DNA from 2 places in the Agaribacter flavus genome. Region 1 is predicted to be linked to the other one. Evidence: predicted binding sites of a transcription regulator. Region 1 holds the regulator's gene; the other holds the start of a gene.
What was found. The regulator ArgR, encoded in region 1, controls arginine synthesis, uptake and breakdown. The targets are predictions, from matches to a motif close to ANTGAATANNTATTCANT.
Positions count from the first base shown of each region.

Region 2: a site for ArgR is predicted at 2,585-2,602, ahead of ACFOHL_RS03265 (citrate synthase). Genes of this name have one in related genera too.

Region 1 is NZ_JBHRSW010000006.1:291,227-297,417, forward strand. It holds gene ppc (phosphoenolpyruvate carboxylase) at 1-957, shown strand, start outside; gene ACFOHL_RS05575 (TrmH family RNA methyltransferase) at 960-1,463, shown strand; gene trxC (thioredoxin TrxC) at 1,460-1,894, opposite strand; gene mdh (malate dehydrogenase) at 2,017-2,955, opposite strand; gene ACFOHL_RS05590 (helix-turn-helix domain-containing protein) at 3,489-3,749, shown strand; gene argR (transcriptional regulator ArgR) at 4,126-4,590, shown strand; gene rsmI (16S rRNA (cytidine(1402)-2'-O)-methyltransferase) at 4,598-5,431, opposite strand; gene ACFOHL_RS05605 (penicillin-binding protein activator) at 5,582-6,191, shown strand, end outside.
Region 2 is NZ_JBHRSW010000005.1:259,111-265,301, forward strand. It holds gene sdhA (succinate dehydrogenase flavoprotein subunit) at 1-1,582, opposite strand, end outside; gene sdhD (succinate dehydrogenase, hydrophobic membrane anchor protein) at 1,584-1,931, opposite strand; gene sdhC (succinate dehydrogenase, cytochrome b556 subunit) at 1,925-2,299, opposite strand; gene ACFOHL_RS03265 (citrate synthase) at 2,730-4,010, shown strand; gene ACFOHL_RS03270 (DUF3429 domain-containing protein) at 4,074-4,490, shown strand; gene ACFOHL_RS03275 (phosphomannomutase CpsG) at 4,495-5,952, opposite strand; gene ACFOHL_RS03280 (pirin family protein) at 6,021-6,191, opposite strand, start outside.

The DNA.
Region 1 (6,191 bases):
GCGAGTGAAAACAACATTCAACTCACCCTCTTTCACGGCAGAGGAGGCACAATTGGTCGAGGTGGTTTACCTGCTAAAGCCGCGATACACTCACAGCCGCCGGGATCATTAGAAGGCGGCTTTAGGGTTACCGAACAAGGCGAAACCATTCGTTATAAGTTTGGCATGCCACAATTAGCCAAACGCAGTTTATCTTTATACGCCTCGGCTGTCGTCGAAGCGATTACCTCTCCGCCGCCAGCACCCAAACAAGCATGGCGCGAAATCATTGCACAAATGGCAGACAAAGGCCGTGATAACTATCGTCAAACCGTTCGTCACGATAAAGATTTTGTCCCGTATTTTCGGGTCGCCACACCTGAGCAAGAATTAGGCAAATTGCCTTTGGGTAGCCGACCAGCAAAACGTAAACCTCAAGGCGGCATAGAAAGTTTACGCGCCATCCCTTGGATTTTTGCTTGGGCGCAGACGCGCCTTGTATTACCTAGTTGGCTGGGCGTAATGCGCGCTATCGACAGCATAAACACAGCCGAAAACAAAGCGCTTGTGCAAGAAATGATAGAACAATGGCCTTTCTTTGCTTCACGTATTTCGATGCTAGACATGGTGTTTAAAAAAGCCGATCCCAACATCAGTGCGGCATATGACAAACGCCTGGTGCCGACAGAACTGTCCCACTTTGGTGAGGCTTTGCGCACAGAGCTAAGAGACAGTATCGACTCTCTATTGTCCATCACCGGCCATGAACACATGATGGAAGACGACCCCCACGGACGTACTTCCATGAACATTAGAGCAACCTACTTGCAACCTTTGCACTATTTACAAATAGAGCTTCTTGATCGCATAAGAAAGGCAGAAGCGTCTAATTTCAGTGACAATGACGTTGAAACATTGGAGCGTGCTATGATGGTCGCTATTACAGGCATCGCTGTCGGTATGCGTAATACTGGATAAACATGCCTTTTAGTATTGGCCTTGTTAACCCTAAAGCCGCTACCAATGTAGCGGCTATTTTACGCGCAGGTGGCTGCTTTGGCGCCAGTTCCATTTTTTACACCGGTCAGCGATTTGGCTACGCACGTGACAACAGCAAAGACTTTGCCCAAGATACCAAAGCATTTAGGCGCAGCATTCCAACTATTGGCGTAGACAACTTGCTCGACTATAAACCCAAGCAAGCTAAAACAGTAGTGGTAGAATTAGTTGAAAACGCTACGGCGCTGCCAGAATACCAGCACCCAGAGAGTGCTTACTATATTTTTGGACCAGAGGACGGAAGTGTATCGCAAGCGATTGTCAATCAAGCAGATGATGTAGTGTTTATTCCCTGTCGCAGCAATTTAAATTTAGCAGCGACAGCTAGCGTCTTGTTTTATGACCGCTTAAGCAAACTGGGTTACGACAAAAGCAACGCAGCATTGCGTGCAGCCAGAGATACAAACAACACGCTGTTAATTTAAGCCGCTATCGTATTGACGCATTTCATGATCCACTGCTTAAGCTGCGCCTCACCTAAAGCCCCCGACACTCTATCTATCTCACTACCCTTGTGAAAAAATATCAACGTTGGAATCGAACGAATACCCGCTTCGGCTGAAACTTGTTGCGCATCTTGTGTATCTACTTTTGCAAATAGTAGACCATCAGATTGCACGGCAACTGACTCAAATACCGGTGCCATGACTTTGCATGGACCACACCATGACGCCCAAAAGTCTACAATAACAGGTAAATCATTCTTTTCGACATAGCGATAAAAGCTTTGGTCAGTTAAGTCAACAGGCTTCGCTTCGTATATCTCAGCTTTACACTTCCCACATCCGGCATGCACATGAGACTTGTCTTCTGGTATCCGGTTAATTGCACCACATTTACTGCACACTATATGCATACTTACCCTTAAAATATCGATAGTTTCAACAAAAGACCTGCATGTTCAGCATTTAATTTCTCATCTGAATAAAAGCCAACAAAAAAGGCGCGTAATGCGCCTTTTTTATATATTGCTATAGCTTAGCCTTTTACGAAATCCACACCAAGCTGAATGTCGCCGCGTAAACCTTCTAGCATGTCTTCTTTTGCTTTTTGTTCAAATGCACTTAATTCACCATAAGGCAAAATTTCTTCGACACCGTTTTTGCCAAGTTTTACTGGATGTGCGAAAAACGCTGCGTCTTCAGAGCCATCAACTTGTACATAAGTATATTCGACCACTTCTTCACCTTGAAGCGCCTTAACCAGTGACAAACAGAATCTAGCAGCAGCCTGCCCCATAGAGAGTGTGGCAGAGCCTCCACCGGCTTTTGCTTGAACAACTTCTGTACCTGCATTTTGGATACGAGGAGTGAGTTCTGCGACTTCTTCATCCGTAAAAGACACGCCTTCAACCTGAGAAAGCAAAGGCAAGATAGTAGTACCAGAATGACCACCAATAACGGGAACGTGGATCTCGGATGTACTCTTGCCTTTTAGCTCAGCAATAAAAGTTTCTGAACGAATAACATCTAGCGTCGTCACACCAAATAGTTTGTTTTTGTCGTAAACACCTTTTGCCTTTAAGGCTTCAGCAGCGATAGCAACTGTTGTGTTCACAGGATTGGTAATGATGCCAATGCATGCGCTTGGGCAATTGTCAGCACAAGCATCAACGAGATTTTTCACGATACCCGCATTGATATTGAACAAATCAGAACGATCCATTCCAGGTTTACGAGGAACACCAGCAGGAATTAACACGATATCACAAGCTGTCAAGGCATCTGCCAAGTCGTCTTTTCCAAAGCCCTTAACCGTTACGTCAGTGGGGATGTGGCTCAAATCAACAGCAACTCCTGGAACTACTGGCGCTACGTCATACAATGACAATTCAGAACCGGCAGGAAGTTGAGTTTTTAGCAATAATGATAATGCCTGACCGATACCACCGGCCGCGCCTAATACGGCTACTTTCATGTTATGTCTCCTGATTATAGGGCAATATTTTTCGAGCGAGAGAGTAATATAAATAAGCTTAAATCTCAATCATTCTAGCGTGTTATTGTTTTTGATGTCAGTGCGGTGCCGTACTTTACAATTAAGTCGCTCTCGTTGATCACTGGGACGTTAACACGCGGGGTATGCTATAAGTACGATTACCAATCAGTGGAAAGTTATGTCGCCATTTAGATTGGCATACTATATTAGGTATATATACTCTTGAGTATGTGAGAGATATTCGAACATAAACGATTGGATAAGCAACTTTCGAAAGCGCCTCTAGAAACTCAAAAGTGCTATGAAAAACGGACGGATATTGTGATCATATCTCACCCTTCTGGATTGCGCTTTATTAAAGGTTTCAAAGATGAAGCACTTTCTGGAAATTGGAAAGGATTTCGCTCTTCTCGTTTAAATCAGCAATATCGAGTTATTTACTCTGCTGAAAACGGAGCGATGTATGTCCAAGTGGTAGGGCTTACACCCCATGATTATCGTAGGAGATCATAATGATAGATTTTCAAAAAGCTAAAAAACGAGTCTCTATTCCTAGCGGCGAATCAGTCCGTATCATTCGCGAGCTTCAGGAGCTAAGCCAAAATGATTTAGCTAAAATGACAGGCATTCCTCATTCAACGATATTAGCAATAGAAAATGATCGTATCAACTTAGGGGTAGAGCGCGCAAAATCTCTGGCTCGCGCTTTAACATGTCACCCAGCGGTACTCGTGTTCCCAGGCTGGGAAGTAGAAAGTGAACACGCGGCTTAAAAAAAATCAAGCTGCTCGCTACCGCTTGTATTAAGAGTTGATGCTGCAGAGAAGGCCACTTTTGATTTGCCTATTTAATAGGCATAACATCGAGCCGAGATACAAGGAAGATCAATGCCTTTGCCTGAAACAGAAATTAAAGCGTGTGTTTACATTGCTCTTCAATATCATAAACTCAAGCACCTTCCCTTACTAGGGGCATAAAAATCACAACAAGACTTAGCACAAGGGAACGTAAGTGATGGTGGAGACTTTTAACCGACTTGTAACTCTTTATGTTGCAGAAAATCTCAGCTAAGTCCTAATTGCTTATTCCACAACCATCAGGCAGAATGCATTACCCTAAACTTTTCACGACAAGAACTAAGCGTAGCAAATGGCTGTAAGCAAACAGGACGAACTGGTCAAAGCATTTAAAGAGCTCCTCAACTCTGAAAGTTACGGCTCACAGGGTGACATTGTCAATGCTTTGAAAGGGCTTGGATTTGATAATATTAGCCAATCAAAAGTATCGCGTATGTTAAGTAAATTCGGTGCGGTAAGAACCCGTGATGCCCGGGGAGATATGGTCTATTGCTTGCCACCAGAATTAGCCATGCCAACGGCAAAAAGCCCCCTAAAACAATTAGTTTTAGACGTCGTACACAACAATGTGATGGTAATTATCAGGACAAGTCCCGGTGCGGCGCAACTCATCGCTAGACTACTCGATTCGCTCAGTCAAGCAGATGGTGTACTGGGCACTATCGCCGGTGACGATACAATATTCATTGCCCCTGCCAATATCGAACATATAGAAGATTTACGGCTACGCGTGCAGACCCTGTTTGACAATGTCTAGAGGCTGTTTATCTTATGCTGATACTGTGCTGATACACTTGCTTCTTATTTAAAGAATACTGCTCCGCCACCACTGTAGCTGCTTTTTTCGGTGGTAGCAAAGGCAACAGTAAGCCCAATAGTTTTTTTGCCTCATCGGGTAGTGCGTCAGGCACTTTTTCCTTTGCCTGATATACAATTAAGACAAACTCGCCTTTTTGCCTTGCTTGTTCAGCACTTAACCACTTAATTAAATCAGTAGCTGCGCCCTTTTGATAAGTTTCAAATGTCTTACTCAGCTCCTTAGCAATCACCACTTGCGCCTCGGGTCGATGCTTTTCAATTGACGTCAAGGTATCGAGAATACGCTTGGGTGATTCGTAAAATACATGAGTATGGGCAGAGTCTATTGCCTGTAAGAGCGACGATTCCCGCGCTTGTATTTTTACTGGCAAAAACCCTGAAAACGTAAACTTATCAGTAGGTAAACCACAAGCAGACAGGGCGGTAGTGAGTGCGCATGCACCCGGTAGCGCTGACACCATCACTCCCTTTTCTCGACACCGATTAACAAGCTCGAAACCTGGGTCACTAATTAGTGGTGTGCCTGCATCTGATATGAGCGCAACATTTAAGCCCTCAAGTAACTTATCAACAATATACTCGCTTCGCGCACTCTCGTTGTGTGCATGCAAACTAATTGCATTTGTCTTAATTTCAAAATGCTGCAGTAGTTTGCCTGAATGACGCGTATCTTCGGCTGCAATGAGATCAACGGATGCTAAGACCTCAATTGCTCTTGGTGTCATGTCTGACAAATTACCAATTGGAGTGGGCACAATGAATAGACTTCCTGCAGACATAGACAACCTAAAAATAAATATGGACGAGTTTGGATGATCAATAGTTTACACAGTCTTTCGATCAGTTTCTGTAGCCGTAGCTGGTATTTTTTTAGCTTGCAGGTAAACTAGGGTTTCGATTTGATTTCAGTAAAGATATAGGGGCATTAATTGCGTATTCATCGTCTACTGCTTGCATGTGTAATTAGCATTATTATGAGTGCTTGTGGCGGTACACCGAAACAAGCACCGTCCCCAGTTGTCAAAAAACAAGCTACACAACAACAAGAAGTCACGCGCAGCCCAATCGAAGAAATTACGGATCGTTACGAAAAGACTAAAAACAAACAAAGTACAGTTGAAGCTCTGTTGCACTATGCTTTTGAGCTGCAACTAGACAACAATTGTGACGACAGTAACACGATTGTTTTTCACTTGTATAATACTCAGCTATCAAATAAACAATTAGCTGAATTAGAATTACTGCGAAGTGAATGCTTACTTAAAGAAATTTTGGACAAGCCAAAAGATACGTCTTCCGCTCAAAAGCTCGATTATGCCGATACTTGGTTAGCGAATGCAAAAGACCTAAGTCATGCCAATTACTCGCTCACCGATAGTTATACAAGTCGCCTAGCGTTAGCTAATGCGGTAAAACAAGTGCTTGCTGGGCAATATAACGAAAGCATTGAAATGCTTGCCCGCAATATCTCAAGCCCGTCGATACTCAGTACTCACCGAGTAAGCCTGTTATGGCAAGCACTCAGTCAACAAACACAAA
Region 2 (6,191 bases), on a different contig from region 1:
TGCTATATGCAGTTTCCATCAAGTTGTCGAGCTCTAAACACTCTATACGTTGTGTATTGAAGTCACTGCTCTTATCATCAAGACGCGCATGCTTCAGTCTCTCTCGTATTTCCGACAACTCTTTGAGTCCTTCGGCCATAGCATCGCCTTCTCTGAATACCGAGAAGTTGAGTTGCATACACTGTTGCATGTCTTTTTTAATTTGGACGGGGTCTTCTCCCTTGCCTTTTTCTGACGATTCCCATCTATTGAAACGGGACATAGCAGCATCCAGATCGCTTTCTGAAGCGTCAGACTTCACATCAATTTCATCTAGACTTTGCCCTAGATGTAGTCCGGTCGCTCGGCCAAATACGACTAAATCAAGCAGTGAGTTTCCGCCTAGCCTGTTGGCGCCGTGTACAGATACACATGCAATTTCACCACAGGCAAATAATCCTTCGAGTGGTTTTTCGTTACCTTCTGCATCGACAGTGATAACCTGACCGTCCACATTAGTGGGTATTCCGCCCATCATGTAATGGCAAGTTGGTATTACCGGTATTGGCTCTTTAACAGGATCAACATGCGCAAAGGTTCTGGACAACTCCAATATGCCTGGCAAACGGGATTCAAGTACTTCTTTACCCAAGTGATCTAATTTGAGTTTAATGTGTGTACCCCAAGGACCTTCACATCCACGGCCTTCTCGAATTTCTGTCATCATTGAACGCGCGACTACGTCTCGTCCAGCAAGATCTTTGGCATTCGGCGCGTAACGCTCCATAAAGCGCTCGCCATCTTTATTGAGTAGATACCCGCCCTCGCCACGACAACCTTCTGTCACCAGTGTACCTGCGCCAGCAATACCGGTTGGGTGGAACTGCCACATTTCCATGTCTTGTACCGGTGCACCAGCACGCAATGCCATACCCACACCGTCACCCGTGTTAATATGAGCGTTTGTTGTAGACGCATAAATACGTCCTGCGCCACCTGTCGCTAATACGACTGCTTTAGATTTGAAGTAAACAACTTCGCCAGTTTCAATGTCAATAGCCGTACAACCGACAACTTGACCTTGCTGGTTTTTAACTAAATCAAGCGCATACCATTCACTAAATACGGTCGTTTTATTTTTTACGTTTTGCTGATACAGCAGATGAAGCAAGGCATGGCCTGTTCTGTCAGCAGCAGCTGCAGTTCGCGCGGCTTGTTCACCGCCAAAATTTTTTGATTGACCACCAAATGGACGCTGATACACTTTACCGTTTTCGAAGCGAGAAAACGGCAGACCCATGTTTTCCATTTCAATGATGGCTTCTGGTCCAGTTTTACACATGTATTCGATTGCTTCTTGATCACCGATGTAATCAGAGCCTTTTACTGTGTCATACATGTGCCATTCCCAATTGTCTTCATGGCTATTGCCCAAGGCAACAGTAATGCCACCCTGTGCAGAAACAGTATGAGAACGTGTTGGGAAAACTTTTGATAACAATGCGCAAGTCTTGCCGGATTCTGAAATTTGCAGTGCCGCTCGCATTCCTGCGCCGCCGGCACCGATGACAACTGCGTCAAATTCATGTACTGGTAATGTCATGCTATACACCCCACAAAACAAATAATCCAACCGCTACATAAGCAAAAGCGATCAGGTTTAAAACATATTGCAACACCATGCGCAAGCGAGGGGCTTTTACATAATCAGTAAGTACTTGCCACATACCTATTCTGACGTGAAGCAAAATAGCAACTAAAGTGGCTAGCGTGAAAGCTTTCATGTAAACAGAGGCGAACACTTCTTGCCATTGCGCATAGGTATCCAATGGGTGGCTACAAAAGACATAAAGCATGTAAATTGTAAACGCAAAAATGATCGCTGCACTCGCTCTGAGCGTGACGTAGTCTTGGATACCGTTTCGTTTAATACCCGCTTGATTAGTTACCATACCACCACCCCAATCAATACTGTAAGTACAAGCCAAGCACCAATAGCAATATTCGCGCTCAACGCTCCTGAAGATAATTCTTCCCAATATCCCATATCCATAATCACATGGCGAATACCGCCAATAATATGGTAAGCAAGTGCTGATAAGGTTCCGATAATAACAAACTTACCGAAACCACTTTGCATCACATCTTTGACGTACAAAAATCCATTTTCTGACGATAAGGATGTTGCCCATGCCCATAAGACAAAAAGAAGTGCGAAGAACATCGCGACACCGGTAATTCGATGCAAAATGGAAGCCCTACCTGCTGCAGGGAGCTTTATCGTAGTTAGGTCTAGATTTACTGGTCTTTGTTTTTTCACAATAAAAAGCCTGTGGTTGGATCTATTAAATACAATACGGATAAACGCAATCTGTATTCAAACTTTGCTAATATTTACTGAACATTCAGCAAATAAATATGTTAATCAAATGTGAAATATTAAATTTTATATTAACACAAATAACCCTTACTTTTCAGTGGGTTCGAAATATACCAACCCACGCCCTGCATATCAACGAATTGTTACAAGAATAATGCGGGTATGCGCGATACAAGTGTAAAGTGTTATATCCATATATTTTATTAAGAATAAATATCGAACAGAAATGCATTTAAATTGACTTCCTGCAACAATACCAGTAAAAATATCGACACTTTTCCCACCAATGTGAACAATTTGCCAACAAAATTAAACAAATTTCACATTTAATCCGTTTAACACGGAGTTCATTTAACTAGGAGAGTAATGCATGTCAAACGATACTGCCAAGCTGATAGTCGGTGACAAAGAAGTCGAGTTACCCATTCTTGAAGGTACCGAGGGTCACTCGGTTATCGATGTAAGAAGTTTAGGTGCCAACGGGTACTTTACCTTTGACCCCGGCTTCATGGCGACAGGATCATGTGAATCGGCAATTACGTTTATTGACGGCGCGAAGGGCGTTTTATTGCACCGCGGATTTTCAATAGAAGACCTCGCTCGTGACGCAGACTACCTTGAAGTTTGTCATATGCTTCTTCACGGCGAAGCCCCATCTTCTGAACAGTACAAAGAGTTTAAAGAAACCATCACCCGCCATACCATGGTGCATGAACAAATCAATATGTTCTTTCACGGGTTCAGAAACGATTCTCACCCGATGGCAATGTTGTGTGGCACAGTAGGTGCGCTATCTTCTTTCTATCACAGCGACTTGGATGTATCGAATCCCGAGCAACGCAAACGTTCAGCTCATCGTTTGATTGCTAAAATGCCCACGCTAGTAGCCATGTGTTACAAGTACAACATTGGTCAACCTTTTGTTTATCCTCGAAACGATTTGAGCTATGCCGGTAACTTCTTGAACATGATGTTCTCCGTGCCTGCTGAAGAGTACAAAATTAGCCCAGCGGTTGAGCGGGCTATGGATCGTATATTTACGCTGCACGCTGATCACGAACAAAATGCGTCAACATCAACTGTTCGTTTGGCAGGTTCCTCAGGTGCGAATCCTTATGCGTGTATTGCGGCTGGTGTCGCGTCGTTATGGGGCCCTGCTCACGGTGGTGCTAACGAGGCCTGCCTAACCATGCTTGAGGAAATTGGCTCCGTTGACCGTATTCCAGAATTCATTGCCCGAGCAAAAGACAAAAATGATCCATTCCGTTTAATGGGCTTTGGTCACCGTGTTTATAAAAACTACGACCCTCGTGCGACAGTCATGCGTGAAAGCTGTCATGAAGTATTGGCAGAGTTAAAGGTCGACAATCCGCTGCTTGAAGTCGCTATGGAACTTGAGCGTATCGCATTAAGCGACCCTTATTTTGCCGAGAAAAAATTATTCCCTAATGTTGATTTTTACTCTGGTATCGTCCTAAGTGCCATTGGTATACCAACAAATATGTTTACTTGTATTTTTGCACTTGCACGTACTGTTGGTTGGATTTCACACTGGCATGAAATGATGAGTCAGCCTGGCCAAAAAATTGGTCGTCCTCGTCAGTTATATACGGGTGAAACGAAAAGAGATTACGTACCTATCGAAAAATAGTGCGAACAAGCTTGGGTAGTATCTGCATTGATGCTACCCAAGCATTTCAGGTTTATCATATTTATGCCAATTTCAGCAAAAGTACTCGCTTATCTAGGTTTAATACCATTCATTGGCATCCCCATACTCATATTTTCTGAATTACTTTCTGCCTACTCGGGCTATGTTTATTTTGTACAATACTCTGCGATTATTCTGTCTTTTTTTGGCGGAATTCATTGGTATGACGCACTCCAAAAAAAACGAACTAATCACCAACTTTATGTATCGATGGCGCCAAGTATCGTAGCTTGGGGAGCGTTAATATTTTTAGAGGGCAGCATGTTGCTGAGCGTGCTTTCAATCGCGTATATTGCAATACTGATGTACGACAAGTACAACCTAGAATTAGAAAGGCAAGTCGTAATCGAATATACCTTTCTAAGAATAGTGCTGACAACATTAGTGGTACTGTGTCATTTTTTAATGGTGTTAATCTAAGCCATTACTCGCTTTTTATTAAGGCTTCTAGTTCAGCGGTTTTTTGCTGCATCAACGCAAGGTCGTTTTTGGACTCTACATTTAGCCGAATAACGGGTTCAGTATTTGACTTACGCAAATTGAATCGCCAGTTATCAAATTCCAGACCCACGCCATCTGTTTTATCTATCACAACCGCGTCGTCTTGATACTCTTCAACAATTTTCTTGATCGTAAGGCCTGCATCCTTTACCTTAAAATTAATTTCACCAGAAGAAGGAAACGCAAGAATTCTCTCCTTCACCATGGAAGATAAGGGCTTTTTAGTGATACAAAGCATTTCTGCGATAAGTAACCAAGGGATCATGCCTGAATCACAATATGCAAAATCTCGGAAATAGTGGTGGGCACTCATTTCTCCACCATAAATTGCATCTTCTTTACGCATACGCTCTTTAATAAAAGCGTGTCCAGTTTTCGACTTGATTGGTTTGCCACCCGCACTCTTAACAATATCTTCTGTATTCCAATACACGCGGGGATCGTAGATTATACTGGCTCCCTTTTCTTTATGCAGAAAAGCTTGTGCAAGCAGACCAACAATATAATAGCCTTCAATAAATTCGCCATCCGCGTCAAATAAAAAACAACGGTCAAAATCGCCGTCCCAAGCAATACCCATGTCTGCATTGTGTGCTTTTACCACATCCGCGGTATCTGCTCTTGCATCAGGGAGTAGAGGGTTAGGAATACCATTGGGGAAGTCACCGTCGGCTTTGTGATGAACCTTAATAAATTCGACAGGAACATTTTGTTTCTCAAAGAGTAGCTCTAAAGCATCAATCACGTGACCTGCAGCACCGTTGCCCGCATTGACCACGAGCTTTAATGGGGTGAACTTGGCAAAATCCACATAAGTACTTAAGTGCATTAAATAATCGTTAACACAACTTTTTCTTTCGTATTGCTTAGTTTCTAACAGTTTTTGTTCACTCACCGTTGATACGCCGCGAATAAATGCTTCATCCTCAACTAATCCATCTGATGATAACGCTTCTAAGCGCGCAATCACCTCGTCATCATCATAGGTTTCTGCCAAGGCCTTTATTGCATTTAATCCGCTATCACCGCTAATTGGCACCGATTCGGCTTTCACCAATTTCATCCCATTGTAGTTAATTGGGTTATGACTGGCCGTGACTTCTATACCACCATCTACACCGAGAAACTTAGTCGCGAAATATATCTCTTCCGTGCCCGCGAGGCCAATGTCAGTTACAAACGCGCCGCCATCAATTAACCCCGCCGATAAGGCAAGTTTTAACGGTTTCGAGGTATGTCTCACGTCTGCACCCACCACAACCGTTTTTGCTTGTAAATATGAGGCAAATGCTTTCCCGATACGATATGCCACATTTTCATTCAGCTGAGATAATAATTCGCCACGAATATCGTAAGCTTTAAAGCAAGTTATTGTTGTCATCCTAATCTTGTTAATCTAATTTAGTTACTTATGAAGTAAGGCCATCATATTCACAAACGTACGGCTAATCAACTTGTCAATCTTCCCGCTCTATAATCATCCAATGCTTGTTCAATTTCAGACTGGCTATTCATAACAAACGGACCGTATTGCGCCACTGGCTCACCGATTGGCTTAGCACTGACAAATATTGCTTTTCCATCACTACCATTTTGTCCCTGAATTTCAAGGATATCATT